2 regions of the Nocardioides marmotae genome follow, and region 2 is predicted to be linked to the other one. Evidence: predicted binding sites of a transcription regulator. Region 2 holds the regulator's gene; the other holds the start of a gene.
The links. The regulator HrcA, encoded in region 2, represses chaperone genes, less so after heat shock. The targets are predictions, from matches to a motif close to TTGGCACTCGNNNNNNNCGAGTGCCAA.

Region 1 (14,842 bases), 600 kb from region 2:
CTGCTGCTCGAGGTGCGCGAGGACAACGCGGGCGCGCTGGCCTTCTACGCCGCCCGCGGGTTCGTCGAGGTCGACCGCCGGCGGCGCTACTACCGCGACGGCGCGACCGCGGTGGTGCTGCGCCTCCCGCTCAGGAAGGGCTGCTGAGCGGCCCGGAGCAGAGGGTGTGCTCCACCCGGTAGCCGAGCCGCTCATAGATCCGCAGCGCCGGCGCGTTGTCGGTGTAGACCCCCAGCGTCGCGACGTGCGGCGGGCGGTCCATCGCCCACCGGGTCAGCCCCGCCGACAGGGCGAGGCCCAGGCCGCGGCCGGTCTCCCCGGGCAGCACCGAGACCGCGCGCAGGTGCCCGCTGCCGTCCGGGTCGCGCCGCACGGCGCCCACGCCGACGAGCCGCCCGGCCACCCGCACGCCGAGCCAGCCCTCGATGCCCGGCGTGCCCGGCCGGCCGAACGTGTCGGGCTGCGCGACGTCGAGCACCGCGTCGATCGCCGCCGCGTCGGTGACCTGCTCCAGCGGGACCGTTGGCGGGGGAGCGGGCTCGGTGGCCCGCATCCAGTGCCAGCGCCCGCGCACCGGGTAGGCCCAGGCCGCCGGCACGGCGTCGTACGCCGCCTCCTCGACGCTCAGCCGCGCCGGCCGGAGGCGCGCGACCAGCTCCGCCATCAGCGGGCCGAGGTCGTCGGCCGGGCCGAGCCCGACCGTGTGGTGCGCGCTGTGGACCAGCACCGCCGCGCCGCGCACCCACGCCGCGTCGTACGTCGCAGGGCCGACGGCGTGCCGCACGAACGGCACCGCGCTCGTGGCTGCCAGCTCCCCGACGGCCACCTCGCGCACGCCGGCCATCCTGCACCGCGCACAATGGGGGCGTGACGGACGCCCCCCTCGTGCTCGGCATCGAGACCTCCTGCGACGAGACCGGCGTCGGCATCGTCCGCGGCCACGAGCTGCTCGCCGACGCGGTGGCCAGCAGCGTCGAGGAGCACGCCCGCTTCGGCGGGGTCGTGCCGGAGGTCGCCAGCCGCGCCCACCTCGAGGCGATGGTGCCCACGATCGAGCGGGCCTGCGAGACCGCCGGCATCCGCCCCTCCGACGTCGACGCGATCGCGGTCACCAGCGGTCCCGGCCTCGCCGGCGCCCTGCTCGTGGGCGTCGCGGCGGCCAAGGCGCTGGCCATCGGCCTCGACAAGCCGCTCTACGGCGTCAACCACCTCGCCGCCCACGTCGCGGTCGACCAGCTCGAGCACGGCGCGCTGCCCGAGCCGTGCATCGCGATGCTGGTCAGCGGCGGCCACTCCAGCCTGCTGCGGGTCACCGACGTGACCGGCGCCCACGGCGGGGTGGACCCGATGGGGGCCACCATCGACGACGCGGCCGGCGAGGCGTTCGACAAGGTGGCCCGGCTGCTCGGGCTGCCGTTCCCCGGCGGGCCGCACATCGACCGCGCCGCACGCGAGGGCTCCTCGGTGTACGTCGACTTCCCGCGCGGCCTGACCTCGCGCCGCGACCTCGAGCGGCACCGGTTCGACTTCTCCTTCTCCGGCCTCAAGACCGCCGTGGCCCGGTGGGTCGAGGCCCGCGAGCGCTCCGGCGAGCCGGTCCCCGTGGCCGACGTCGCGGCGTCCTTCCAGGAGGCCGTCTGCGACGTGCTGGTGCGCAAGGCGCTCGACGCCGCCGCCTCCGAGGGCATCGAGGACCTGCTCATCGGCGGCGGCGTCGCGGCCAACTCCCGGCTGCGCCACCTCGCCGAGGAGCGGGCCGCCAAGCTCGGCATCCGGGTCCGCGTGCCCCGCCCCGGGCTGTGCACCGACAACGGTGCGATGGTCGCCGCGCTCGGCGCCGAGATGGTCGCCCGCGGCCGCACCCCCTCCGCCCTCGACCTGCCCGCCGACTCCTCGCTGCCGGTCACCGAGGTCCTCGTCTAGCGGCTCGGCTGCTCCCGGCGTCCCGGCGCGGCCCGCGGCGGGGGTCGTGTGCCCCAGGACGCGGCCGGGCGCGTGCTCGGGCACACGACCCCCTAGCCGTCCGGGCCCGCCGGTCCCTGGCAGGCGCCGGGTCAGGACGGGCGGGGCGCGAGCAGCACCGTCCAGGACGTCGCCTTGTCCGTGGCGGCGTCGGTGCCGGCGACCAGGCCGCCGGTGCGGCCGGCGGGGACGGCGCGGCCGGGGTCGGTGAGCAGGGTGGCGACCCGGCCGCCGCCCGCGCCGGCCGAGGTGGCGCGGACGACCTCGCCGGCGGGTGCGGCCCACGCGGTCGCCGCGGCGGACTTGGTGGCCCAGTACGACACCCGCCACGCCCCGCCGGCCGGGGCCGTCACCATCGGGGTGCGGTGGGTGGCGGAGGTGCCCGGCTCCGGCGCCGCGGCCGAGCCGGCGACAGGGCCCGAGCGCCGGACGCCGCGGTAGGCCGCGAGGGTCAGGGCGCCCTGGCGCACGCCGGTCGAGAAGGAGACCGCCACGGTCGACCCGGCGTCGGCCGCGGTCACCACGCGCCGCCACAGGGTGGTGCGCAGCGTGCCGTCGCGCAGCGCGCGCACCCGGGTCCACCCCCGCCCGGGGCCGGTGAACCTGCCGGGGCCGGTGCTGCGGGAGAAGAACAGCAGCAGCGCGTCCCCGGGCCGTACGGCGCCCGGGACCCGCGTCGTCCAGGCCGTCGCGTTCGCGCCGGTCACCACCGCGGCCACCGGCCGCACCGGCGAGGCCGGCGGGGGCGGGTCGGGCAGCGCCACGGCCGTCTCGAGCGGGACGTACTTGAAGTCCTGGTTGCCCGCGCCGCCCGGCGCCTGGTTGTCGTGGTCCTGGCACACGAAGATCCCGCGGGGGAAGTCCGGCCCGAGCGGCGTCGCCACCGCGGTGATCCCGTCGGTGCGGTCGCAGTCGTCGGAGTCGGCCCCGGCGTCGACCCGAAAGGAGCGGACGTAGGTGTTGTCGAGGCGGTCGTAGACGGCGAAGTAGCTCGCGTCGGGGTCCTCGAGGTCCTGCGCCGACGCCACGACGTACCCGGTCCCGTCGGGCAGGTCGACCAGGGTGACGCCCTCGACATCGGGGACGAGGTGACCCCCGGCCGTGGCGACGCCGTCGACCAGGGTGCGGTCGTCCCCGGTCGCGGGGTCGGCGGCGTAGCGCCACAACCCGGTGTCCTCCTCGCTGACGTAGAGCGCGCCGGTGTCGTCGTCGGCGACGCACCCCTCGGCCTCCGAGCCGACTTCCAGGTCGCGGACGAGGGTCCCCTCGAGCAGACCGTCGGCGTCGGCGTCCCCGAGCCGGTACTGCTGCAGCCGGCCCGCGATCGTGATCAGCACGACGTGGACCTCCTGGGCGGCCGCGTCGACCCAGAGGCAGACGCCCTCGCCGCTGCCGGTGATCGCGCGGTCCTCGCCCGTGTCGCGCAGCAGCCGGGTGGCGGGGTCGACGTCGTAGAGCCGGAGCCCGTCGTGCGCCACGGCGACCACGTCGCGTACGACGCCGTCGACCGCGACCCGCTGGCGGACGTCGACGTTGCCCCAGAACGCCGTGTCGTCGGTGAGCCGCTGGACGAGGTTCCCGTCGAGGTCGTAGGTCTCGAGCCCGCCGAGCTTGTCGTTGCCGAGGACCAGCGAGCGCGCCGGGTCGGAGGGGTGGACCCACACGGCCGGGTCGTCGAGCGCGTCGCCGGCGCTGGCGACCGACACGGTCTCGCGCACCGAGGCGACCAGCGCCACGGGGTCGGGGGCGGCGGCCACCGGGGCCGACGCCGCCGGGGAGGCCGGTCCGGCGCCCGCGAGCGCGGCGCCGAGCAGGGTGGTCGGCGCGAGGACGCCGACCAGGATTCGTGCGGTCCGAGCGTGCACCAGCGCCTCCCCAGGGTGTGGGGAGCGACGCTAGGCGCGGCGTCGACCGCGGGCCAGGACCCGCGACGGAAACCCCCAGGGTTGGGGACGCCGTGGTGGATCCACCGGCCGGCCGCCGGCCGTGGCCCCGCCGCGACGGCCGGTCCGGGGGTGCCGTCGGGCGGCTCTAGGCTGGTGGACGCAAGTACCACCCGAGGGAGCAGGAGCACAGATGCAGCAGGTCAAGGCAGTCGTCGCGCGTGGCAAGGGCCAGCCGGTCGAGGTCACCACCATCAACGTCCCCGACCCGGGTCCGGGCGAGGCGGTCGTGCAGGTCCAGGCGTGCGGGGTGTGCCACACCGACCTCCACTACCGCGAGGGCGGGATCAACGACGACTTCCCGTTCCTGCTCGGCCACGAGGCCGCCGGCGTCGTCGAGGCCGTCGGCGAGGGCGTGACCGACGTGGCGCCGGGCGACTTCGTCGTCCTCAACTGGCGCGCGGTGTGCGGCGAGTGCCGCGCCTGCAAGCGCGGTGATCTCCAGTACTGCTTCAACACCCACAACGCCACGCAGAAGATGACGCTGGCCGAGGGCGACGACGCGGGCACCGAGCTGTCCCCGGCGCTGGGGATCGGCGCGTTCGCCGAGAAGACGCTGGTCGCGGCCGGCCAGTGCACCAAGGTCGACCCCGAGGCCCGCGCGGCCGCCGTCGGCCTGCTCGGCTGCGGCGTGATGGCCGGCATCGGCGCCGCGATCAACACCGGCGCCGTCACCCGCGGCACGTCCGTCGCCGTCATCGGCTGCGGCGGCGTCGGCGTCGCCGCGATCGCCGGCTCCGCGCTGGCCGGGGCCAGCCCGATCATCGCGATCGACATCGACGCCCAGAAGCTCGAGGGCGCGACGAAGCTCGGCGCGACCCACACGATCGACTCCTCCAAGGAGGACGTGGTCGCCCGGGTCAAGGAGATCTGCGGGGCGACGTACGAGGGTGCCGAGGGCGCCGACGTCGTCATCGAGGCCGTGGGCCGCCCGGAGACCTGGGAGCAGGCGTTCTACGCCCGCGACCTGGCCGGCACCGTTGTCCTGGTCGGCGTCCCGACGCCGGACATGAAGGTCCCCGAGCTGCCGCTGATCGACGTCTTCGGCCGCGGTGGCTCGCTGAAGTCCAGCTGGTACGGCGACTGCCTGCCGACCCGCGACTTCCCGATGCTGGTCGACCTCTACCAGCAGGGCCGCCTCGACCTCGACGCGTTCGTGACCGAGGAGATCGGCATCGACGACGTCGAGGCCGCCTTCGAGAAGATGCACCACGGCAACGTGCTGCGCAGCGTGGTGGTCTTCTGATGACCGGCGCCGGCGGGTCGGTGCGCGTCGACCACGCGGTCGTCAGCGGCACCTTCAGCCTCGACGGCGAGACCTTCGACGTCGACAACAACATCTGGGTCGTCGGCGACGACGCCGAGTGCGTCGTCATCGACGCCCCGCACTCGGTCGACGCGATCCTCGACGTCGTCGGCGACCGGACGGTCAAGGCGATCCTGCTGACCCACGCCCACGACGACCACTGCCGGGTCGCGCCGGAGCTGCGCGAGCGGGTCAACGGCGGGTCGGGCGCGCCGATCCTGCTGCACCCCGACGAGCGGCCGCTGTGGGAGCTCACCCACACCGACCGGCTCTGGGACGTCGACCTCGCCGACGGCTTCGAGATCACCGTCGGTGGCGTGACGCTGAAGGCCCTGCACACGCCCGGCCACGCGCCGGGCGCGGTCTGCTTCGCAGCGCCGGAGCTCGGCTGCGTCTTCACCGGCGACACGCTGTTCCAGGGCGGTCCGGGCGCGACCGGTCGCTCCTTCAGCGACCGGCCCACGCTCGAGGCCTCGATCCGGGCGAAGCTCTTCGCGCTGCCCGAGGAGACGGTCGTGCACACCGGCCACGGCGACGACACCACCATCGGTGCCGAGAAGGCGGCGCTCGGCGCCTGAACGACCCCCGGGTCGATCCTCGGAGCCCGGGACCGGTGTTGGAACGCTCCAAGCATGTGACGCACCGGTTCCGGGCAAGAGGAGCGCGTGGATCGAGCTCGGGTGGACTACTGGACGGCCCTGCGTGACGGCGACCGCCCTGCCGCCCTGGCGGCCATCAAGCAGATGCGCGACACCGGGCGCACCCACCTCGAGGTCATCGACGAGGTCATCGTCCCGGCGCAGGAGCAGGTCGCGGGCCACTGGCTCGCCGGTGAGTGGACCGCCGCGCAGCGACAGGTCGCGACCGCGATCAACGAGGGCCTCGTGCACTGGCTGTGCTCCTTCGCGCCCTCGCCGCCCGCGGACCGGCCGCTGGTCGTGGTCGCCACTGTCGAGCCCGAGGAGCTGCCGGCGCTGGTGCTGGCCGAGGGGCTGACCTCGGCCGGCTACCGCACCACCCTGGTCGGTGGGGACGGCGTCGCGGACGACCTGCTGCGCCAGGTGCTCGGCCGCAAGCCGCGCGCGCTGCTGGTCAGCGCCTCGCGGGCCTCCTCGCTGGCCCGGCTCAAGCCGGTCCTGCGCCATCTCCTGGCGACCGGCGTCCCCGTCGTGGCCCTCGGCGCCGCGTTCGGCGGCGACCCGGCCCGGGCCACCGCGATCGGCGCGACGGCGTACGCCGCCTCCCTCGAGGAGGCCGTCGTCCTGCTCGAGCAGCTGCCCCGCCGGCTGCCCACCCGCTCGCCGGAGCCTCCCGGGCCGGCCGAGGTCGAGGCGGCCTGGCTGGGGGAGTTCCGCCACGAGATCACGCCGTACGTCCTGCGGGCGCTCGCCGCACGCCACCCCGCCAGGACGGTCGACGGCATGCAGCCTCGGTGGTGGGCGGAGCTGGAGGAGCTCGTCGACCACGTGCTGGGCTGCCTGGCCTCCTCGCTGGTGACCGGCGACGAGACGATCATGGTCGAGGTGCGCGAGTGGCTCACCCGGGTGCTGGAGGCCCGGGGCGCCGCCGCGCTCGTCCAGGACGTCTGGGAGGTGCTGGCGCTCCCGCTGCGCGGCCACCCCCTCGCCCGGGTGCACCTGGCCGGCTCGGCCATCGCGCGGGGCACCGCCGACGGCGGACAGACCGACGGCGTCGCCACCCCCGCCTGAGTGGAACGGGCTGGGCTCAGGCCAGCGGGCGCACGAGCAGCGCGGTCCCGGCGCCGGCGACCCGGGTCAGCACGAGCGTGCCCTCCTCCGTGCCGCTGAGCGCGAGCCGCTTGCGCAGCTGCTCGGGGACCACCTCGACGCCGCGCTTCTTGATCGTCAGGGTGCCGATGCCGCGCTCGCGCAGCGCCGCCCGCAGCGCCTTCTCGCGGTAGGGCAGCTCCTCGAGGACCTCGTAGCCGCGCGCGAAGGGCGAGCGGTACGCCGCGTCGCCGGTGACGTAGGCGATGTGCTCGTCGACGAGCCCGCCCTGCACGGCGGCCGCGACGGCGGTGACCAGGCCGGCGCGGACGACGGCCCCGTCCGGCTCGTAGAGGTAGCGGCCCACGGCCCGGACCCCGACGCCGTCCTCCCCGAGCGCGGGGGCGTCCTCGTCGGTGAGGCTCGCGAGCCCGCCGTCGCCGATCACCGTCGCCCGCCGGGCGGTCGTGGCGAGCCCGCCCGACCACAGCGCGGCCTCCTTGACCTCGCCGTGGTCGCTGACCCACTCGGCCTCGACGCCGGCCGGGACGATGTCGTGCGGGATGCCGGGGGCGACCTTGACGCAGGAGTCGCGGCGCAGCAGGCGCTCCACGAAGGACCACGGCGGGGTCCAGTCGTCGACGTCGAAGGTGCGCCCGCGCGCCCCGCGGCGGGCCGGATCGGCGAAGGCGACGTCGAAGGGGGAGGGGTCCACGGTCGTCGCGTCCGCGACCATCACCGCCCCGGGCAGGTCCAGCGCCGCGAGGTTGGCCTCGGCGACCGCGACCCGCACGGGGTCGAGGTCGACGCCGGCGCAGGTCAGCCCGGCGCGGGCGGCGGCGACGAGGTCCCCGCCGATCCCGCAGCCGAGGTCGACGAGCGTGCGGGCGGCGTACGCCTGGAGGCGGGCGGCGCGGTGGGTGGCGACGGCCAGGCGGGTGGCCTGCTCGAGGCCGTCGGCGGTGAAGTACATGCGCGCGGCCAGGTCGCCGAACTTCGCCTCGGCGCGCACCCGGAGCCGGGCCTGGGTGAGCGCGGCCGCGGCGTGCTCGGCGCTCGCCTCGCGCCGCAGCGCGGTCTGCGCGGCGAGCGGGTCGGACCCGGCGAGCTCGCCCGCGCGGGCCAGCAGGGCCTGCCCCGGCTCGGTCAGCAGCCACCGGAAGGCGTCGAGATCCACAGGCCCGATCCTTGCAGGCCGGGGGTATCTGGCACTCGCGCCGGGTGAGTGCTAGTTTCGGTCCTGGCACTCTCCCTGTGAGTGTGCCAGCGCTTGCGAACCACGCACGACCCCCGCGACGGCGTGCGGCGGACCGCAGGCACCAGACGTGCACCACCCACCTGAAACACCTGAGTTTGAAAGTGGAGGTCGACATCGTGTCGGTCAACATCAAGCCCCTCGAGGACCGCATCGTCGTCAAGCCCCTCGACGCGGAGCAGACCACGGCTTCCGGCCTGGTCATCCCGGACACCGCCAAGGAGAAGCCCCAGGAGGGCGAGGTCGTGGCCGTGGGCCCCGGCCGCTTCAACGACGACGGCGACGAGCGCGTCCCCATGGACATCTCCGTGGGCGACAAGGTCATCTACAGCAAGTACGGCGGCACCGAGGTCAAGTACGGCGGCGAGGAGTACCTGATCCTCTCCGGCCGCGACGTCCTCGCCATCGTTTCCTGATCTCACCCGGGTCGTGTGCCTGACGACGCGCTGGCGCGCGTTCGCAGGCACACGACCCGGATTCATTACCCACAGCATCAGGTAGGAGAACCATGCCGAAGATCCTCGAGTTCGATGAGAACGCCCGCCGTGCCCTCGAGCGCGGCGTCGACGCGCTCGCCAACGCCGTCAAGGTCACCCTCGGCCCCAAGGGCCGCTACGTCGTCCTCGACAAGAAGTGGGGCGCCCCGACCATCACCAACGACGGTGTGACCGTCGCCCGTGAGATCGAGCTGGACGACCCCTTCGAGAACCTCGGCGCCCAGCTGACCAAGGAGGTCGCCACCAAGACCAACGACGTCGCGGGTGACGGCACGACCACCGCGACGGTGCTGGCCCAGGCGATGGTGCACGAGGGTCTGCGCGCCGTCGCCGCCGGCGCCAACCCGATGGGGCTCAAGCGCGGCATGGACGCCGCCGCCGAGGCCGTCGGCAACGCGCTGCGCGACGCCGCCCGCGAGGTGGAGACCCGCGAGGACATGGCGTCGGTCGCCACGATCTCCTCGCGCGACAGCCACATCGGTGACCTGCTCGCGCAGGCCTTCGACAAGGTCGGCAAGGACGGTGTCATCACCGTCGAGGAGTCCAACACCATGGGCACCGAGCTCGACTTCACCGAGGGCATGCAGTTCGACAAGGGCTACATCAGCCAGTACTTCGTGACCGACCCCGAGCGGATGGAGGCCGTCATCGACGACCCCTACATCCTGCTGCACCAGGGGAAGATCTCGGCCGTCGCCGAGCTGCTCCCGCTGCTGGAGAAGGTCATCCAGGCCGGCAAGCCGCTGTTCATCCTCGCCGAGGACGTCGACGGCGAGGCGCTCTCGACCCTGGTCGTGAACAAGATCCGCGGCACGTTCAACGCCGTCGCGGTCAAGGCCCCGGCCTTCGGTGACCGCCGCAAGGCGATGATGCAGGACATCGCGACCCTGACCGGTGGTCAGGTCGTCGCCCCCGAGGTCGGCCTCAAGCTCGACCAGGTGGGCCTCGAGGTCCTCGGCCAGGCCCGCCGCGTCGTGGTCACCAAGGACAACACCACGATCGTCGACGGCGCCGGTGACCCCGCCGAGGTCGAGGGTCGCGTCAACCAGATCAAGGCCGAGATCGAGTCCACCGACTCCGACTGGGACCGCGAGAAGCTCCAGGAGCGCCTCGCCAAGCTCGCCGGCGGTGTCTGCGTGATCAAGGTCGGCGCGCACACCGAGGTGGAGCTGAAGGAGAAGAAGCACCGCATCGAGGACGCCGTCTCCGCGACGCGCGCCGCGATCGAGGAGGGCATCGTCCCCGGCGGTGGCTCCGCGCTCATCCACGCGGTCTCCGTCCTCGACGGCGACCTCGGCCTGACCGGTGACGAGGCCGCCGGCGTGCGCATCGTGCGCAAGTCCGCCGACGAGCCGCTGCGCTGGATCGCCGAGAACGGCGGTGACAACGGCTACGTCGTCACCACCAAGGTCCGCGAGCTCGGCGTCGGCAACGGCTTCAACGCCGCGACCGGCGAGTACGGCGACCTGGTCGCCCAGGGCGTCCTCGACCCGGTCAAGGTCACCCGCTCCGCGCTGGTCAACGCCACCTCGATCGCGGCGATGCTGCTGACGACCGAGACGCTGATCGTCGACAAGCCCGAGGAGGAGGACGAGACCGCGGCCGCAGGCCACGGTCACGGCCACGGTCACTGAGTGACCGGCCCGGTCCGCGGACCGGGCCACCTCACGCACCACCCGGCGGCGCCGGTCCCCAGCAGGGGGGCCGGCGCCGTCGGCGTTCCGGGTCCGCCCCGGATCTGCCGTGACCCGTCTCGTGATGGTGAGCGAGCGCTCCGGCGCACGCTGGGCATCACGAGGCGGGGGTGGGGGCTCAGCAGTCGGGCTCGAGCGGCGGCCGGTCGAGCCCGCGCAGCAGGTAGACCGGCCGGTCCCAGCACCCGGTGTCGTGCAGCTCGTAGCGGGCCCGCACGGCGTCGTACAGCTCCTCGGCGCCAGGGGCTCCCCAGGCACCCCACGGCACCCACTCCACGAACCAGGTCGGTGCGTCCGGGCCCTCGAGGAGGGTGCGGAGCTCGGCGTAGTCGGGGTCGAGGGTGCGCATCGGCAGGCTCCACAGGTGCGTGTACGGCGTGGGCAGGCCGCTGCTCAGCTGGAGGTCGGCGCGGCCGCCGAAGACGACCAGGGTGTCGCCGGGCTCGGCCGCCGCGGCGATCGCCGCGCCGGTGTCGTCCTCGGGGAACTCCTGGAAGTCCAGCGCGTTCCAGCCGACCCAGCCGAGCAGGCAGACCACGGAGGACGCCGCGCTGAGCCCGATCACCAGGCGCATCGTGCGACCGCGGCCGGTGCGCCGGCGGGCGAGCAGGGCGGCGCACAGTGCGGTCGCGGGGACCAGTCCGAAGAGGTAGTCGCGCCAGTAGCTGCCCCCGAGGACCAGCGCCAGCCCGTCGGCCAGCACGATCGCCAGGGTGGCCGCGGTGACGACCGGGTCGGCACGCCACTCCCGGCGGATGTTGACGAGGAAGCCGCCGACGACGGCGACCATGCCCGCGGCCAGCGCGGCGAAGGCGAGGGTCACCGCGCGCGACGCGGGAGCGGCGGAGCCGCTCTCCGCAAGGACCGTGTTGGCGTCGAGGCGGAAGCCGTAGACGGCGTACCAGACCGTCTCGAGGTCCACGCCCGCGGCGGCCGCCCAGGCGACGGTGGCCAGGACGGGTACGGCGGCGCCGGCGACCGCGGCCGCGGCGAGCCGGCTGAAGGTGCGGCCGTCGATGCGCCGGGTGAGCAGGGCGGCCACGAGCAGGACGGCGCCGAAGGCCAGGCCGCCGGCGAGGTTCTGCTTCATCCCGAGGGCGGTCGTTGCGAGCAGCCCGGCGAGCGCCGCCCGGGCCGGCGAGCGGCGGGCGAGCCCGTCCAGGGCGCACAGGATCGAGCCGAACAGGAGGGGCAGCGCGAGGATCTCGCCCTTGACCGCGACCGCGTCGATGACGGTGTTGGTCAGCAGCGCGGCGACGGCCACGGCGGTCCACTTCGCTGCTCGCTCGCTGCTGACCCGGCGGGCCACCGCGGCCGCGCCGAGCACGGTCAGCGCGCAGGCGAGGGCGCCGACCACGCGGATGGCGTGCTCGCCGCCGATGCGGTCACTGAGGCCGAAGACGGCGACCAGGAGCGGGTGGCGGTCGACGAAGAGGTCGCCGTACACGCTGTCGGGCCGCGGGTCCCAGCCGCGCGCGACCAGGGTGAACCCGGCCTCGTCGGCACGCACCGGACGGGTCAGCCCCGGGAGCCGGAGCAGGAACGCGAGGGCCGCCGCGACCGCCACGGTCCAGCGAGACTCGACGACGCCCTCGACCCGGTGGGCGAGGGACTGCCACCGGTCGAGCACGGGTCCAGGGTCCCAGACCGGCGGTCACGGGCCGGTCCCGGCCGGTCGTAGCGCCGACGAAACACAGGGGACGCCGACCGGCAACCTGGCGGGCGCACCCTGGCGGCATGTTGTGGAGAGTGCGGACCACCCTGCCCGATCGCCCCGGGTCGCTGGCGGTGCTGGCCGAGCACTGCGGCCGGGCGGGGGTCAACATCCTCGGACTGCAGATCTTCCCGGGCGTGGAGGCGGTGACCGACGAGCTGGTGCTCAGCACGCCGCAGGGGTGGGGCGCGTCCGGCACCGCCCACCTCGTCGAGCGCGCGGGCGGGCGCAACGTGGTCGTCCAGCCCTGCACCGAGGCCGCCCTCACCGACCAGCCCACCCGCTACGTCCAGGCCGCCCGGGCGATCCTGGCCTCCCCGATGTCCTTCCCCGACGTCGTCGCCCGGCTCTTCGACGCCGAGGCCGACCCGGTCGACCCGGACGGCCCGCCGCAGGACGTCATGGAGATGACCGTCGGCGAGGTGCAGGTGCAGGTACGCCGCACGGCGTCGTTCACCGCCACCGAGCACGCCCGCGGCGCGGCGATGGCCGACCTGGTCAGCGACGTGCTGCAACGGACCCGGGCGGAGTCGGCGATCGCGGTGACCGCCGGGCGCCGGATGGGCGGCGGCGCGACCCCCGAGCACGTCGTCGACGGCGGGTCGGTCTCCGCGGTGGTCGACGGTGTCGTCGTCGGGCTGGCGACCGTGCAGGACCCGCTCGCGGAGGACCCCTCGACCCGGCCGGTCGTGCTCCGGGTCGACCCCGCCTGGCAGCGCCGGGGGATCGGCACCCGGCTGCTCGTCGACGCCGCCCGCCTCGCGCACACCCTCGGCGCGGACGAGATCGTGCTGACGACCCGCGCGGACAACCAGGCGGTGCTCCCGATGGTGCTCGCCGCCGGCATGCGCGGCCGGATCCGGATGGCCGCCGACGTGCTGACGGTCCGCGTCGCCGTCCGCGAGCTTCGCCCGCTCACCAGCTGACCCCCGTCGCTGGTTGAGCCCCCGCTGGTTGAGCAGCGAAGGCCACCAAGGCCTGAGCGTGTCGAAACCCGGCGAGCCGACCGCGGCCTCGACCACGGTCCTCCGCCCCGCGGCGTACGCCGGGTGGTGGGTGGTCGGGGCCTGCGGCTCCCGCCGGGCGGGCAGGCCCGGTCTACCAGGCCTGCGCTCGTGCCTCGCTCCGGCCCGCCAGACCCGACCACGACCGGGCCTGCCCGCCCGTCGTCCGCCTCCGGCCCCGACCTGCGCGGCGTACCCGTCCTGCGGCTGGTCCTCGGCCTCGGCTGCGGGGTCGTGTGCCTGGGAACGCGCCGGTCCGCGTCGTGGGGCACACGACCGCCGCGGACCAGGCGGGCGCGGCCTCACCAGCCCCATCCGTCCCGTCGTTGACGCGACCCCTGCACTTCTCAGGGGAGATCTGCCCCGATAAGTGCAGGAGTCACCGGTTAACCGGTGACTCCGACACCCGCGCCCACCGTCCACCCGCACTCCGGCCGGTCGGGACGGCGTCGGCGCCGCCGGTAGGCTGGAGGCGTGGAGCTCCCCGACAAGTTCGCCGCCCTCGGTCTCACCTACGACGACGTCCTGCTCCTGCCGGGGTACTCCGACCTGGCGCCGTCGGACATCGACACGACGAGCCGGTTGACCCGCGAGATCAGCCTCAAGGTGCCGCTGGTCAGCGCCGCGATGGACACCGTCACCGAGTCGCGCATGGCGATCGCCATGGCGCGCCAGGGCGGCCTCGGCGTGCTGCACCGCAACCTCTCGATCGAGGACCAGGCCTACCAGGTGGACCTGGTCAAGCGGACCCAGACCGGCATCATCGCCAACCCGGTCACCATCGGCCCGGACGCGACGCTGGAGGAGCTCGACCGGCTGGCGGGGGAGTACCGCGTCTCCGGCTTCCCGGTCGTCGACAGCGAGAACCGGCTGCTGGGCATCATCACCAACCGCGACCTGCGGTTCACCCCGGTCGCGGAGTGGGCCACCACCAAGGTCGACGAGGTGATGACCACCGAGGACCTGGTGACCGGCCCGGCCGGCATCAGCCGCGAGGACGCCACCGTGCTCCTGCGCCGGCACAAGAAGGAGCGCCTGCCGCTCGTCGACGACCAGGGTCGCCTCGTCGGCCTGATCACCGTCAAGGACTTCGTGAAGTCCGAGCAGTTCCCCAACGCCACCAACGACGCCTCGGGCGGCCTCATGGTCGGGGCGGCGATCGGCTACTTCGGTGACGCCTGGGAGCGGGCGACCACCCTGATCGACGCGGGCGTCGACGTCCTCGTCGCCGACACCGCCCACGGCCACGTCCGGCTGCTGCTCGACATGGTCCGCCGGCTCAAGACCGACCCCGCGACCCGCCACGTGCAGGTCATCGGCGGCAACGTCGCGACCCGCGACGGCGCCCAGGCGTTCGTCGACGCCGGCGCGGACGCGGTCAAGGTGGGCTTCGGCCCCGGCTCGATCTGCACCACGCGCGTCGTCACCGGCACCGGCGTACCGCAGATCACCGCGGTGTACGAGGCCTCGCTGGCGTGCAAGCCGGCCGGGGTGCCGGTCATCGCCGACGGCGGCCTCCAGCAGTCCGGCGACATCGCCAAGGCCCTGGTCGCCGGCGCCGACAGCGTGATGATCGGCTCGCTGCTCGCCGGCTGCGACGAGTCGCCGGGCGAGCTGATCTTCCTCAACGGCAAGCAGTACAAGGCCTACCGCGGCATGGGCTCGCTCGGCGCGATGAGCAGCCGCGGCAAGAAGTCCTACTCCAAGGACCGCTACTTCCAGGCCGAGGTCGCCAGCGAC
Region 2 (14,842 bases):
CGGCGATGGTCGCCTCGTCGACGGCCTTGATGCACAGCTCGGCCATCGGGTGGACCCGCATCCGGTCCATCACGAACCGGCTGAGGTCGGCCAGCCACCGGACGTCGAGCCCGTGGCCGGACTCGTCGAGGACCTCGATGCTCATCGGCCCGCGTCCTTGGCCGCGCGCTGCTCGACGATCCGCTCGCGCTCGGCGTCGAACTCGTCGTACGCCGCCACGATCTTGCCGACCAGGCGGTGCCGCACGACGTCGTGGCTGGTGAGCCGGTTGAACGAGATGTCCTCCACGCCGTCGAGGATCCCCTCGACGATCCGCAGGCCCGACTTGACCCCGCCGGGCAGGTCGGTCTGGGTGATGTCGCCGGTGACCACGATCTTCGAGCCGAAGCCGAGCCGGGTCAGGAACATCTTCATCTGCTCGGGCGTGGTGTTCTGCGCCTCGTCGAGGATGATGAAGGAGTCGTTGAGCGTGCGACCGCGCATGTACGCCAGCGGCGCCACCTCGATCGTCCCGGCCGCCATCAGCTTCGGGATCGACTCGGGGTCGATCATGTCGTGCAGCGCGTCGTAGAGCGGGCGCAGGTAGGGGTCGATCTTCTCGCTCAGCGTGCCCGGCAGGAAGCCGAGGTGCTCGCCGGCTTCGACGGCCGGGCGGGTGAGGATGATCCGGTTGACGTTCTTGCTCTGCAGCGCCTGGACGGCCTTGGCCATCGCGAGGTACGTCTTGCCCGTGCCCGCGGGGCCGATGCCGAAGGTGACCGTGTGCTTGTCGATGGAGTCGACGTAGCGCTTCTGGTTCAGCGTCTTGGGGCGGATCGAGCGGCCGCGGTTGCTGAGGATGTTGAGGCTCAGCACGTCGGCGGGGCGCTCGGTGGTCTCGGCACGCAGCATCGCGAGCACGCGCTCGACGGTCTCCCCGGTCACGCCCTGGCCGGTGCGGATGATCGTCACCAGCTCATCGAGCAGCCGCTCGGCGAGGGCGACCTCGCCCGGCTCGCCGTACAGCGTGATCCGGTTGCCGCGGACGTGGACGTCAGCGTCGAAGGCCTGCTCGATGAGGCCGAGGTGCTCGTCCCCGGGCCCCAGGAGGCTCACCATGTTGATGCTGTTCGGGACCACGACGGTGTGCCGCGTGGCGTGGGTCTGGCTGTCAGTCATGGATGCCCGGTCGGGCGGCCTTTCGTCGACGGTGGGTGCCTGGCCATGCTACGGGAGGGCGCGCTCGCGCCCCAGCGAGTTGCCCGGCACGGGCGTAGCGTCGAGAGCGTGCCGAGTGTTCCCGGTGACCCGCGTGACCCGTATGACCCGCATGACCCGGTCGAGGACCCCGACGACCACGACGACGACACCCCGCCGTCCTGGGAGGCGGGCCTGCACCTGCCGCCCGACGCCCACCGGATGGGCCTCACCGCCCACGTCCCCGACGGCGCCCTCCTCGACTTCGCCAGCCGGCTCGACCCCACCAAGCGGCGGCACCGGATCACCGCCTGGGTGATGCTCGTCGTCTTCGGGCTCCCCGTCGTCTTCGCCGCCCTGCGGGTCCTGCAGCTCTTCTGAGCCCCGTCTGGTGGGGCTGATGGGCGCTGGTGGGGCCGGCGTGACCGCTGGGGCGGGCCTTGTCCACAACCGCTGATCCAACGGTGGCCGAACGCAGTACGACGTGGTTATCGTCCGAAGCGGGCGCCTCGGTCTGGGCGCCGGGGTCTCGGGAAGGACCACCACATGTCACTGCGCACCCTCGGCGCCCTGACGCTCACCATCGCCCTCGCGCTCTCCGCCTGCACCGGCGACGACCCCGAACCGACCTTCGCGCCCGAACCCTCCGCCTCGGCCACCACCTCCCCGGCCGCCGCCTCGCCAACGCCGGTGGCTCAGAGCCCCGAAGATGCGGTGCGGGCGTGGGTCGAAGCGCGTAACCGCGCTCTCCAGAATGGCGACACATCTGGCGTCGAGTCGCTGAGCTCACCGAGCTGCAGCACCTGCGAGGACCTGGTCGAACCCATCGAAGCGGTTTACGGAAGCGGCGGCCGGTTCCAGACGCCGGGCTGGGAGATAGCCGGGCTCGAAGTCCAGTCCGAGACAGATACGCATGCGAACTTGACCGTCGGACTCACCTACGCAGCAGGCAGCACCATCCCGTCGGAGGGCGCCTCTCCCGTCGAATACGGCGCGGAGAATCACATGGCGACTTTCCGGCTACGGCACGGTGGAGGCCGCTGGCTCGTTGACTTCATCGGTTACCTCTCGTGATCCGCGTCCTCCTGCTGCTGCTGTCGGCCGGTGCCAGCGTGCTGTTGACGCAGGTCGAGGCCCGGGCGGGCTGCACCTTCGTGGAACAAGTGGTGCTTGTCCAAGGTGTTGCCACCGTCCAGGTGCACGAGGTGTGCGACGCGGACCAGACGTCAGCATCGGCCGCCACGGGTCACTCGGGGCCTCTCCCACCGCGCGACTCGGATCTTGACGCAGTATGCGTTCGCGCCGCGCTTAGCACGGGCCTCGATCCGTTCGAGTTCTGCGAACCACCGAGCACTGAGCCTGCGGCAACGGCGCCGCAGCTCACCCCCGGCATGGTGGCGTCCGCCTTCCAGCGGATCCCGCTCCCGGCGGCCGAGCTCCAGGTCCAGCCACCCAACGGCCGAACACTCGTCAACTTCGCGACCAACTTCTACACCGAGCAGGGCGACCTCACCCGCACCGTGACCCTCCTCGGCCGACAGGTCGAGCTCCGCATCCACCCCACCCGCTACACCTGGGCCTTCGGCGACGGCACGACCACCACCACCGACCAGCCCGGAGCGCCGTACCCGAACCTCCAGGTCACCCACGACTACCGCACCGCAGGACAGGTGGCGCCGAGCGTCGACACCACCTACAGCGCCGAGTTCAGCGTCGACGGCGGACCCTGGCAACCCGTCGACGGCACGGTCACCATCCCTGGCGAGGCCATCGGCCTACGCGTCCTCACCGCCACCCCGACCCTCGTCGGCTATCGGTAGTGCGCGACCGGCGGACGTACCGAAGTCGCGAGAGGAACCCGGTGCCCCGCGTAGGACGAGATGCCGGAGGGACTTCGGTACGTCCGGAGGACGCGGGTGCTCGGTCTAGGCCTACGCCCGCCCTCGGACCGGATCCTGCGGGTCCTCAGCCCGGGGGCCAGGTCATCGACCGCCCGGCGAGCAGGTGGAGGTGGGTGTGGAAGACGGTCTGGCCGACGCCGGCGCCGGTGTTGAAGACGAGGCGGTAGTCCTCGTGCCCCTCCGCCGTGGCGATGGCCGCCGCGGCGGAGACCAGCTCCGCGGAGGCGACCGGGTCGCCGGCGGCGAGCGCGGCGGCGTTCGGGTAGTGGTCGCGCGGCACGACGAGCACGTGCGTCGGCGCCTGGGGGTTGATGTCCCGGAACGCGACGGTCCGCTCGGTGACGTGCACGACCTCGGCCGGCACCTCCTCGGCGACGATCTTGCAGAAAAGGCAGTCCGCATCACTCATGCACGCAACCTAGCGCTGCCCCGCGCGCGTCTCACCGGCATCGGTGCCCGGACCCGAGAGGATGGCCCCATGGATGCTCGCTTGCGGATCACCGCCCTGCTGACTGCCTCGACCCTCGGCCTCGCGCTCACCGCGTGCGGCGAGGACGGCTCAGCCGAGGACCCCACCCCCGCGGGCAGCACGACCTCGCCGAGCGCCTCCCCCCCGACCGACGCGACCGACGCGACCGACGAGCCCACCGCCGAGCCGACGAACCCCGCCCCCTCGGAGGGCGACGCGGAGACCACCGTGCCGGCCTACTTCGTCGGCGACACCCCGCAGGGGGCGCGGCTCTACCGCGAGTTCCGCCGCGTGAGCGGTGACCCGTACGTCGCGGCCGCCGCGCTGGTGACCGGCGGCGACGTGCTCGACCCCGACTACCGCTCGCTGTGGCCGGACGGGTCCTTCGCCGACGTCCGGCAGGAGGGCGACGCGATCGTCGCGGAGGTCGCCGACGACGGCTGGGCCACGCGCGGCGGCCTCTCGGCGAACGGCGCCCGGCTCGCCGCCCAGCAGCTCGTCTACACCCTCCAGGGCGTCGCCCAGGAGCGCCTGCCGGTGCGCGTCGTCGACGGCGAGGGCACGCCGGTGCCGCTCTTCGGCCTCGAGGGCGACCTGGCCCAGGCCTCCCCGCTGGAGGTGCTCGCCCTGGTGAGCATCAGCGGCCCCGAGGAGGGCGCGACCGTCTCGGGCACCTTCACCGCCGGCGGCGTCGCCTCCTCCTTCGAGGCGAACGTGCCGTGGCAGGTGCGCGACAGCGGCGGGAAGGTCGTGCTCGACGGCTACGCGACCGCCGAGGGCTGGATGGACAAGCTCTACCCGTGGGCCAGCGAGGTCGACGTCTCCGACCTGGCGCCGGGCACCTACACCTTCATCGCCCGCACCGATGACCCCTCCGGCGGCGAGGGCGGCGGCCCGATGGAGGACAGCAAGACCATCACCGTCGAGTAGCCGGCGCGGCGGGCTCCGACTAGGAGGCCGCGCTCAGCCCCAGCGGGAGGTCCGCGAGAGCAGCGCGGCGACGGCGGCGACACCCGCGGTCGACGTACGCAGCACCTCCGCGCCCAGCCGCACCGAGGAGGCGCCGGCGACGGTGAACGCCGCGACCTCCTCCTCGGTCAGGCCGCCCTCCGGCCCGACCACGACGACCACCGGGCCCTCGACCGGCACCTCGAGCGCGGCCAGCGGCAGCGACGCCTCCTCGTGCAGGACCACGCCGAGCGTCGCGGACTCCAGCAGCGCGACGACGTCGGCGGTCGAGGCGAGATCGGAGACCTCGGGGAACCACGAGCGGCGGGCCTGCTTGGCGGCCTCCCGGGCGGTGGAGCGCCACTTGGCCAGCGACTTCGCGGCCCGCTCGCCCTTCCAGACCGCGACCGAGCGGGACGCCGCCCAGGGCACGACGCGCGCGACGCCCACCTCGGTGAGCACCTCCACGGCGAGCTCGCCGCGGTCGCCCTTCGGGAGCGCCTGGACCACGATCACGGCCGGCGTCGGCGCCGCCACCCGGCGTACGTCGGCGAGGGACGCCTCGAAGACCCGCTTGCCGGTCGAGGTCACCTCGGCGGTGACCGAGGTGCCGGCCCCGTCGGTGAGGACGACGCTCTCCCCCACCCGCAGCCGGCGGACGGCGACGGCGTGGTGCGCCTCGTCTCCCTCGACGGTCACGGTCGACCCGACCCCGGCGCCCTCCAGCGTCGGGACGAGGTGGACCGGCAGCGACATCAGTGGCCGTCGAAGGCGTCGCGGAGCCGGCCGAAGAACGACTTCGAGCCGGGCTTGACCTGCCCCGACGGGGTCTCCTCGCCGCGGATCGCGGCCAGCTCGCGCAGCAGCTCCTCCTGGCGGGGGTCGAGGCGCTGCGGGGTCTCGACGGCGACGGAGACGACCAGGTCGCCGCGGCCGCCGCGGAGCCCGGGCACGCCCCGGCCGCGGAGCACCTGCTCGGTGCCGGACTGGGTGCCGGCGGGGATCTCGAGCTCGAACTCGGTCTCCACGCCGGAGTCGGCGCCCTGCTCGACGTCGGCCTCGAGCGTCGGCAGCGTCAGCGAGGTGCCGAGCGCGGCGGCGGTCATCGGGACGGTGACCGTGCAGTGCAGGTCGTTGCCGTGGCGGGTGAAGACGGGGTGCGCGGCGACCTGGATCTCGACGTAGAGGTCGCCCGCGGGGCCGCCGCCGGGCCCGACCTCGCCCTGCTCGGCGAGCTGGACGCGGGTGCCGGTGTCGACGCCGGCGGGGATCTTGACAGTCAGGGTGCGGCGGGAGCGCACGCGGCCGTCGCCGGAGCACTCGCGGCACGGCTCGGGGATGATCGTGCCGAAGCCGCGGCACGCCGCGCACGGGCGCAGCGTGCGGATCTCACCGAGGAACGAGCGCTGCACGTGGGCGACCTCGCCCTGGCCGCGGCAGGTCTCGCACGGCACCGGCTGGCTGCCCGGGGCGGCGCCGTCGCCGTGGCAGGCCGTGCACAGCACGGCCGTGTCGACCTTGAGCTCGCGGGTGACGCCGAACGCCGCCTCGGCGAGGCTGACCTCCAGCCGGATCAGCGCGTCCTGCCCGCGGCGCACGCGCGGTCGCGGACCGCGGCCGCCCCCGGCCGCACCGGGCTGGCCGCCGAAGAAGGCGTCCATGATGTCGGTGAAGGAGAAGCCCGGGCCCTGGCCGAAGCCGCCGGCCGCCCCGCCGAACGGGTCGCCGCCCCGGTCGTACGCCGCCCGCTTCTGCGGGTCCGAGAGCACCTCGTAGGCGCGGGAGACCTCCTTGAACCGCTCCTGCGCCTCCGGCTCGGGGTTGACGTCCGGGTGGTACTGCCTCGCGAGCCGGCGGTAGGCCTTCTTGATCGCGGTGTCGTCCGCGTCGCGGTCGACTCCGAGCAGCTCGTAGAGGTCCTGGCTCACCTGTGTTCCTTCTGGAGATCGGGGATGTGCGGGGTACGTCGGGGCGAGGGCACCGTCAGCCCTCGTCGAGGATCCGGGAGACGTAGCGGGCGACGGCTCGCACCGCCGACATCGTCCCGGGGTAGTCCATCCGCGTGGGGCCGACGATGCCCAACGTGGCCAGCGCCTCGTCGCGCGGGCCGTACCCGGTGGCGACGACGCTGGTGGAGGCGAGCTGCTCGTAGGGGCCCTCGGCGCCGATGCGCACCGTGACCGCGCCTCCCTCGGTCGCCTCGCCGAGGAGCTTGAGCAGCACGACGTGCTCCTCGAGCGCCTCGAGCAGCGGACGTACGGCGGAGTCGAAGGAGTCGCCGTAGCGCGCGAGGTTGGCGGCCCCGCCGACCGCGATCCGCGCATCGGAGCGGTGGTCCTCCATCGCGTCGGCGAGCGTCTCGACGACCGCGCGGGTGACGCCGGCGTCCTGGTCCGGCCCGGGGCCGGTGGCCTCGGGCACCGCCTCGCGCAGGCGTCGTACGGCGTCGGCGATGACCTCGCCGGTGGCCGCCCGGTTGACCCGCGAGCGGAGATCGGCCAGCGCGTCCTCGGCCAGCTCCGCGGGGAGCTCGACGAGGCGCTGCTCGACCCGGCCGGTGCTGAGGATGAGCACGACCAGCAGCTTGGTCGGGGCGAGCGCGACCAGCTCGACGTGGCGCACCGTCGAGCGGGAGAGCGTGGGGTACTGCACGACGGCGACCTGGCGGGTCAGCTGCGAGAGCAGCCGGACCGACCGGGTGACCACGTCGTCGAGGTCGACGGCGCCGTCGAGGAAGGAGGAGATCGCGCGCTTCTCGGCCGGCGACATCGGCTTGACCGTGCTCAGCCGGTCGACGAAGAGCCGGTAGCCCTTGTCGGTGGGGACCCGCCCGGCGCTGGTGTGGGGCTGGGTGATGTAGCCCTCGTCCTCCAGCACGGCCATGTCGTTGCGCACCGTCGCGGGCGAGACGCCCAGCGCGTGCCGCTCGACCAGGGCCTTGGAGCCCACCGGCTCCTCGGTCGCCACGTAGTCCTCGACGATGGCCCGCAGCACGGCGAGCCTGCGGTCCTCCTGCACGTCGCCTCCACCCCATCTCGGATTCGATCTGGCACTCGTCACGGCTGAGTGCCAACTGTAGCGCGCGGCGGCGCGGGTGCCGCGATCTCGGCGATCGAGACGCGGTCCTGGCCCCAGCGCCCACCTCGTGCATAGGTTAGGCTCACCTAAGTCGCACCGAGGGAGCACCGTATGACCGTCGTCCCGAGCAGCAGCGTCCGCCACGACCCGACCCGGCTCGCGGCCGCGGCACGCAGCATCCTCTCCTGCCCCGCGGGTGTCCACCTGGCGGTCGACGGCGTCCCTGGCGTGCTCGAGGGCGAGGAAGCGGCCGGCACCGGCATGCGGGACTGCGGAGGCGAGCCGACGTTCTCGACGCCGCTCGGCTCCGAGCTGGCCGTCGCCGCCGCCGACGGCCTGCGGGCGCTGCTCACCCTCCACAGCGGTCTCGGCCCCCGCGGCTCCGCCGACCGCACGGCGACGCTCGCCCTCGCCGGCCGGCTGGTCGTCCGCGGTCGGGAGGTCTGCGAGTGCTGCGGGGACCCCCGCGAGGTCGTCGCGCTCGAGCCCGACCTCGTCGCCCTGGGCCGCACGACCCGCGCGGGCATCCCAGCCGAGCAGCCGGTGCACGTCGATGTCGCGGCGTTCCGCGCCCCCGAGCACCAGCTCAACCGCGGCTACCTCCAGCGCTCGGTCGAGCACGCCAACAGCCACCACCAGGACGAGCTGCGCCGGGCCGTCTCCACCGCCACCGGGGCCCCGATGGACGACGTCGTCGGCGTGGGCCTCGCCGACCTGCGCACCGACCGCGTCGAGGTGCAGTGGGTCGGCCCGCACGGCGCCGACCGCACCGTCCTGCACTTCCCCCGGGCGGCCCGCACGACCGCCGAGCTCGGCGACCTGCTGCGCCGCCAGCTGCACCACGGCATGTGCTGACCTCGACGCGAGGGGAGCCGCCTAGGCTCGCCGGGTGACCTTCACCGAGATCGCCGACCGGGTCTGGGTGACCCGCCGCCCCTGGTTCGACGTGACCACGACCGTCGTCGGGGGCGAGCGCGGGCTGGTCGTCGTCGACACCCACGGCTCGGCCGCGGCCGGGCGCGCGCTCGCCGACGACGTACGCGCCCTCGGCGCCGGCGAGGTCGTCGCCGTCGTCAACACCCACTGGCACTTCGACCACACCTTCGGCAACCAGGCCTTCCGCGAGCTCCGCGCCGACCTGCCGATCCACGCCCACGAGGAGGCCGTCGCCGAGCTCGAGCGGGGCGCCGCCGCCGTCCAGGAGCGGTACGCCGCCGACCCGGCCGACCCGCACCGCGACGACGTCCTCGCGACCACGGTGGTGGTGCCCGACCAGACCTTCTCCTCCGCCCGCGTGCTCGACCTCGGCGACCGCGCCCTCGAGCTGGTCCACCCCGGGCGCGGGCACACCGCCGGCGACCTGGTCCTGCGGGTGCCCGACGCCGACGTGCTGGTGGCCGGCGACCTGGTCGAGTCCTCGGCCCCGCCGTCGTTCGGGGAGGACTCCTGGCCGATGGAGTGGCCGCTCAGCCTCGACATCGTGCTCGGGCTGACCACCTCCGCCTCGGTCGTCGTCCCGGGCCACGGGCCGGTCGTGGACCGCGAGGCCGTCGAGGAGCAGCGCAACCAGATCGGCATCGTCGCCGAGACCGCCCGCGACCTGGCCTCGCGCGGCGTGCCGCTCGCCGACGCGCTCGACGCCGCGGAGTGGCCCTGGCCGCGCGAGCACCTGGCCACCGCCGTCGCCCGCGCCTACGCCCACCTGCCGGGCAGCCAGCGGCGCTTGCCGCTGATCTGAAGCGGGTACGGACCCGCCATGAGCGAGCCCACCCCCGAGGACGCCGGCCAGGACGCGACCGGCATCGGCGACGACCAGCTGCCCGACGACCTCCAGCCAGGCGAGGACAACCCGCTCGCGGAGGGCCTCGAGCCCGGCGAGACCGCCGGCGACCTGCTCGAGGAGGGCAAGCACGCCGACCAGGACCAGCAGGACCAGCAGGACGAGCAGGACGGGTCGAGCACGTCACAGGACGACTGACCGGCGCGGCGTACGGCGCACCGTCGGCGCCCCGGCCTAGCGTCGGAGGCGTGACCGATCGCTACGGATCCGACGTCCTCTCCACCGACTGGCGCGCGCCCAAGCGCGGCCGTGCCGTCGAGGCGCCCGCCGACCTCGGCGCCGTGGTCGAGGAGGTCACCACCGACTGGGTCGGCGAGATCGTCGCCGTCGACCGCGACCTGCACACCGTCACCCTGGAGGACCGCCGCAACCGGCGGCGCACCTTCCCGCTCGGCGCCGGCTTCCTCCTCGAGGGCCGCCCGGTCATCCTGGTCGCGCCGGTCCGGCAGGCCGCGCCGGCCAAGCCCACCCGGACCGCGTCCGGCTCGATCGCGGTGCACGACGCGAAGGCCCGGGTCGCCCGGGCCAGCCGGATCTTCGTCGAGGGCCGCCACGACGCCGAGCTCGTGGAGAAGGTGTGGGGCGACGACCTGCGCATCGAGGGCGTCGTCGTGGAGTACCTCGACGGCGTCGACGACCTCGGCGAGCAGCTGCGCGACTTCCGCCCGGGCCCGAACCGCCGCGTCGGCGTCCTGGTCGACCACCTGGTCAAGGGTTCCAAGGAGAGCCGGATCGCCGATGCCGTCCGCCGCTCGCCGGTCGGCAAGCACGTGCTGATCGTCGGGCACCCGTTCATCGACATCTGGGCGGCGGTCAAGCCCGACCGCCTCGGGCTCCAGGCCTGGCCGGACGTCCCGCGCCACATCGAGTGGAAGAAGGGCGTGTGCCAGCAGCTGGGCTGGCCGCACCGCGACCAGGCCGACATCGCCCGCGCGTGGAAGCACATCCTGGGCAAGGTGCACTCCTTCAACGACTGCGAGCCGGCGCTTCTCGGTAGGGTCGAGGAGTTGATCGACTTCGTCACCGAGGAGCACCCGTGAGCGACCCCTACGGCCCCCCGCCGTCCGACCCGCAGGGCCAGCCCTCCGGGAACCAGCCGTACGGCCAGCAGCCGTACGGGCAACAGCCCTACGGACAGCAGCCGTACCAGCAGCCCTACAGCCAGCAGCCCTACAGCCAGCAGCCCTACCAGGGCGGCGGCCCGATGAACCCCGACGAGCGCACCTGGGGCGGCGCCGCACACTGGTCGGCGCTGATCGGCGCGTTCGTCGCCATGGCGTTCCTCGGCCCGCTGCTGGTGATGCTGGTCAAGGGCAACCAGTCGGCCTACGTCCGCGCGCAGGCCGTGGAGTCGCTGAACTTCCAGCTCTCGATCCTCATCTACGGGATCGTCGCGTTCGTGCTGATGTTCGTCCTGATCGGGTTCATCCTGTTGCCGATCGTCGGCGTGCTGTGGCTGGTCCTCACGATCATCGGGTCGGTGAAGGCCGCCAACGGCGAGCTCTACCGCTACCCGCTGACCATCCGGATGGTCAGCTGAGCAGGTCGCGCACCACGGCGTCGGCGAGCAGCCGGCCCTCGCGGGTGAGCACCAGCCGGTCGCCCCGCACCACCAGCAGTCCCCGGTCCACCAGGCCGGGGACTGCTGCGTTCCCGGCCTCGTCGAGCACGGCGCGGTCGAGCCCGTCGGCGAGCCGCAGCTCCAGCAGCACCCGCTCGACCCGCTGGTCCTCGGCGGTGAGCACCTCGCGGGCGTGGGCGGGGCTGCGCCCGGCGGCCAGCCGGTCGGCGTACGCCGCGGGGTGCTTGACGTTCCACCAGCGCGTCCCGCCGACGTGGGAGTGCGCGCCGGGGCCGACGCCCCACCAGTCCGCGCCGGTCCAGTAGAGCTCGTTGTGCCGGCACCGCGAGGCCCGGTCGCGGCTCCAGTTCGACACCTCGTACCAGCCGAGCCCGGCCGCGGCCATCTGCTCGTCGGCCAGGAGGTACTTGTCGGCCAGGTCGTCGTCGTCGGGCATCGGCACCTCGCCGCGCCGCACCCGGCGGGCCAGGGCGGTCCCCTCCTCGACGATGAGCGCGTACGCCGACACGTGGTCGGGCGCGCAGGCCAGCGCGGCGTCCAGGGAGACCGCCCAGTCCTCGAGGGACTCCCCCGGCGTGCCGTAGATGAGGTCGAGGCTGACCTGGTCGAACCCCGCGGCGCGGGCCCACTCCACGGCGGCGGGGACCCGGAGCGGGTCGTGGGTGCGGTCGAGCACGCCGAGCACGTGCGGCACCGCGGACTGCATGCCGATCGAGACGCGGGTGAAGCCGGCCGCCCGGAGCCCGTCGAGGTAGGCCAGGTCGACGCTGTCGGGGTTGGCCTCGGTGGTCACCTCGGCGCCGGCCACCAGGCCGAACTCCTCATCGATCGCGGCCAGCACCGAGCCGAGGTCCTGCGGGCTCAGCAGCGTGGGGGTGCCGCCGCCGAGGAAGACGGTCTCCACGGGGAGGTCGCGGTCGCCGAGCACGCGCCGCGCGCGGCGTACCTCCTCGATCGCGGCGGCCGCGTAGGACCCGCGGGAGACGGTGGCGCCGCCGGTGGTCGCCAGCTCGGAGGCGGTGTAGGTGTTGAAGTCGCAGTAGCCGCAGCGCACCGTGCAGAACGGCACGTGCACGTAGAACCCGAACGGCCGCTCCCCCAGCCGCGCCAGCGACTCCTCCGGCAGGGCGCCGTCCTCGGGCACCGGGTCACCGGCGGGCAGGACGGAAGGCACGCGCTCCATCCTCCCACCGGCGAGACGGCCGGCCACATCGCCGGCGGCGTCAGCGGAAGTCGCGCGAGCGGTGCTTGTCCCGCAGCGCGCGGCCGGCCTCGGGGTGCAGCTCCTCGAGGGAGGAGATCTTGTCGGCCACCAGGTTGGTGGCGCCGTCCTCGCGCTCGAGCATCCCGCGGATGACGACCGCCGCGGACCCGGCGGCGGCCTTGCGGTGGCGCCGCCAGACCCCGACGGTGCAGATGACGTTGAGCATGCCGGTCTCGTCCTCGAGGTTGAGGAAGGTGACCCCGCCGGCGGTGCCGGGCCGCTGGCGGTGGGTGACCAGCCCCGCGACGCTGATCCGGCGGTTGGCCTCGGTCGCGGCCAGGTCGGCCACCGACCGGATCCCGGCGCGGCGCAGCTGGTCGCGCAGGTGGCCGAACGGGTGGCTGTCGGTGGTGACCCCGGTGGCCCACAGGTCGGCCATCGTCACCTCGACCTCGTCCATGTCGGGCAGCATCGGCGCCGCCCCCGAGGCCCGGACCCCCTCGAGCTGGTCCTCCTGCTCGGTCCAGCCGGCGTTCCACAGCGCCTGGCGCCGGGTCAGCCCGCTGGAGTCGAAGACCCCCGCGGTCGCCAGCGCCTCGAGCTGGCGGGTGTCGAGGCCGGCGCGGCGCGAGAGGTCGACCTGGTCGCGGAAGGGGCGCTCGGCCCGGGCGGCCACGATCCGCGCCGCCACCTCGGGGCCGATCCCGCGCACCGAGTCCAGCCCCAGCCGGACGGCGTACGCCGCGTCGCGCCGGTGCTGCGGGGTGGGGTCGGGGGTGCCGGGGACGAAGAACGTCTTGCCCGGGTGGTCGAGCAGGCAGGAGTCCATCCCGGTGGTGCGCGCGCCGGGGCCCAGCGGCTCGAGGTCGGCCCGGGCGCGGGAGCGCTCGAGGTCGGGCTTGAGCACGGTGACGCCGTGGCGCCGGGCGTCGCCGACGAGCGACTGCGCGGAGTAGAAGCCCATCGGCTGGGCGCGCAGCAGCCCGGCGAGGAACGCGCCCGGGTAGTGCAGCTTGAACCAGGAGCTGGCGTAGACGAGCTTGGCGAAGGACAGCGCGTGGCTCTCGGCGAACCCGAAGTTGGCGAAGGAGAGGATCTTGACGTAGATCGCGTCGGCGTCGTCGCCGACGATGCCGCGCCGCTCCATCCCGGCGTACAGCTTGTGCTTGATGCTCTCGATCCGCTCGATGCCGCGCTTGGAGCCCATCGCCCGGCGCAGCAGGTCGGCCTCGTCGGGCGTGCAGTCGCCGATGGTCTTGGCCATGTCCATCAGCTGCTCCTGGAACAGCGGTACGCCGAGGGTCCGCTCGAGCACCGGGACCAGCTCGGGGTGGGGGTACTCGACCGGGTCGCGCCCGGTGGCGCGGCGGACGTAGGGGTGGACCGCGCCGCCCTGGATCGGCCCGGGGCGGATGAGCGCGATCTCGATGGCCAGGTCGTAGAAGCAGCGCGGCTGCAGCCGCGGGAGGGTGCCGATCTGGGCGCGGCTCTCGACCTGGAAGACGCCGATGGAGTCGGCGCGGCAGAGCATGTCGTAGACCGCCGGCTCCTCCTTGGGGATCGTCGCCAGCTCCCAGTGGTCGCCGAGGTGCTCGGCCGCGATCCGCATCATGTGGTCGAGCGCGGAGAGCATCCCGAGGCCGAGCAGGTCGAACTTGACCAGGCCCATGAACTCGCAGCCGTCCTTGTCCCACTGCAGGACGGTGCGGTTCTCCATCCGGGCGTGCTCGATCGGGCAGACCTCGCCGATGGGGCGCTCGGTGAGCACCATCCCGCCGGAGTGGATGCCGAGGTGGCGGGGCGCCGCGAGCAGCTGGTTGGCCAGCGCCACGACCGGCTCGGGGATCGCGGTCTCGCCGGGGTCTCCGTCCGGCTCGACCCGGCTCCAGCTGGAGATCGACTTCGACCAGGCGTCCTGCTGGCCCGGGGAGAAGCCGAGCGCCTTGGCGGCGTCGCGGACCGCCATCTTGGGGCGGTAGCTGATCACGTTGGCGACCTGGGCGGCGTTGTGCCGGCCGTAGCGCTCATAGACCCACTGGATGACCTCCTCGCGGCGGTCGGAGTCGAAGTCCACGTCGATGTCGGGCTCCTCGTCGCGGTGCTCGGAGATGAACCGCTCGAAGGGGAGCTTGTAGAAGACCGGGTCGATCGCGGTGATGCCCAGCGCGTGGCAGACCACCGAGCTGGCGGCCGACCCGCGGCCCTGGCACAGGATCCCGCGGGAGCGGGCGAAGGCGACGATGTCGTGGACGATGACGAAGTAGCCGGCGAAGTCCTTGCGCTCGATGACCTCCAGCTCGTGGTGGATCTTCGCGCGCGCCTCGGCCTCCAGGTCGGTGCCGTAGTAGCGCTCCTCGAAGCCGCGCCAGGTCAGCACCTTGAGCCAGCTGATCGGGGTGTGCCCCTCGGGGATGCCGTCCTTGGGCAGCCGCGGGGTCGCCTTCTGCAGGTCGAAGACGACCTGGTCGGCCAGCTCCACCGAGCGGGCCACCGCGCCGGGGTAGCGGGCGAAGCGCCGCGCCATCTCCTCCCCCGACCGCAGGGACGCCGCGCCGCTCGCCGGCAGCCAGCCGTCCATCTCCGCCAGGCTGCGCCGGGCCCGGATCGCCGCCATCGCCGCGGCCAGCCGGTGGTCGCCGGGGCG

Region 1: a site for HrcA is predicted at 8,144-8,170, ahead of groES (co-chaperone GroES). Genes of this name have one in related genera too.

The regions. Positions count from the first base shown of each region.
Region 1 is NZ_CP053660.1:3,618,447-3,633,288, reverse strand. It holds gene HPC71_RS17180 (GNAT family N-acetyltransferase) at 1-147, shown strand, start outside; gene HPC71_RS17175 (GNAT family N-acetyltransferase) at 131-835, opposite strand; gene tsaD (tRNA (adenosine(37)-N6)-threonylcarbamoyltransferase complex transferase subunit TsaD) at 868-1,923, shown strand; gene HPC71_RS17165 (phytase) at 2,055-3,827, opposite strand; gene HPC71_RS17160 (S-(hydroxymethyl)mycothiol dehydrogenase) at 4,039-5,151, shown strand; gene HPC71_RS17155 (MBL fold metallo-hydrolase) at 5,151-5,789, shown strand; gene HPC71_RS17150 (cobalamin B12-binding domain-containing protein) at 5,877-6,920, shown strand; gene HPC71_RS17145 (class I SAM-dependent methyltransferase) at 6,937-8,115, opposite strand; gene groES (co-chaperone GroES) at 8,313-8,609, shown strand; gene groL (chaperonin GroEL) at 8,702-10,324, shown strand; gene HPC71_RS17130 (glycosyltransferase family 39 protein) at 10,503-12,014, opposite strand; gene HPC71_RS17125 (GNAT family N-acetyltransferase) at 12,134-13,024, shown strand; gene guaB (IMP dehydrogenase) at 13,577-14,842, shown strand, end outside.
Region 2 is NZ_CP053660.1:3,022,383-3,037,224, forward strand. It holds gene ybeY (rRNA maturation RNase YbeY) at 1-145, opposite strand, end outside; gene HPC71_RS14420 (PhoH family protein) at 142-1,158, opposite strand; gene HPC71_RS14425 (hypothetical protein) at 1,267-1,557, shown strand; gene HPC71_RS14430 (DUF6318 family protein) at 1,723-2,250, shown strand; gene HPC71_RS14435 (hypothetical protein) at 2,247-2,996, shown strand; gene HPC71_RS14440 (HIT domain-containing protein) at 3,142-3,486, opposite strand; gene HPC71_RS14445 (Gmad2 immunoglobulin-like domain-containing protein) at 3,556-4,476, shown strand; gene HPC71_RS14450 (16S rRNA (uracil(1498)-N(3))-methyltransferase) at 4,510-5,250, opposite strand; gene dnaJ (molecular chaperone DnaJ) at 5,250-6,422, opposite strand; gene hrcA (heat-inducible transcriptional repressor HrcA) at 6,478-7,512, opposite strand; gene HPC71_RS14465 (hypothetical protein) at 7,684-8,427, shown strand; gene HPC71_RS14470 (MBL fold metallo-hydrolase) at 8,462-9,310, shown strand; gene HPC71_RS14475 (hypothetical protein) at 9,329-9,550, shown strand; gene HPC71_RS14480 (DUF3097 domain-containing protein) at 9,601-10,452, shown strand; gene HPC71_RS14485 (DUF4870 domain-containing protein) at 10,449-10,952, shown strand; gene hemW (radical SAM family heme chaperone HemW) at 10,945-12,168, opposite strand; gene HPC71_RS14495 (error-prone DNA polymerase) at 12,218-14,842, opposite strand, start outside.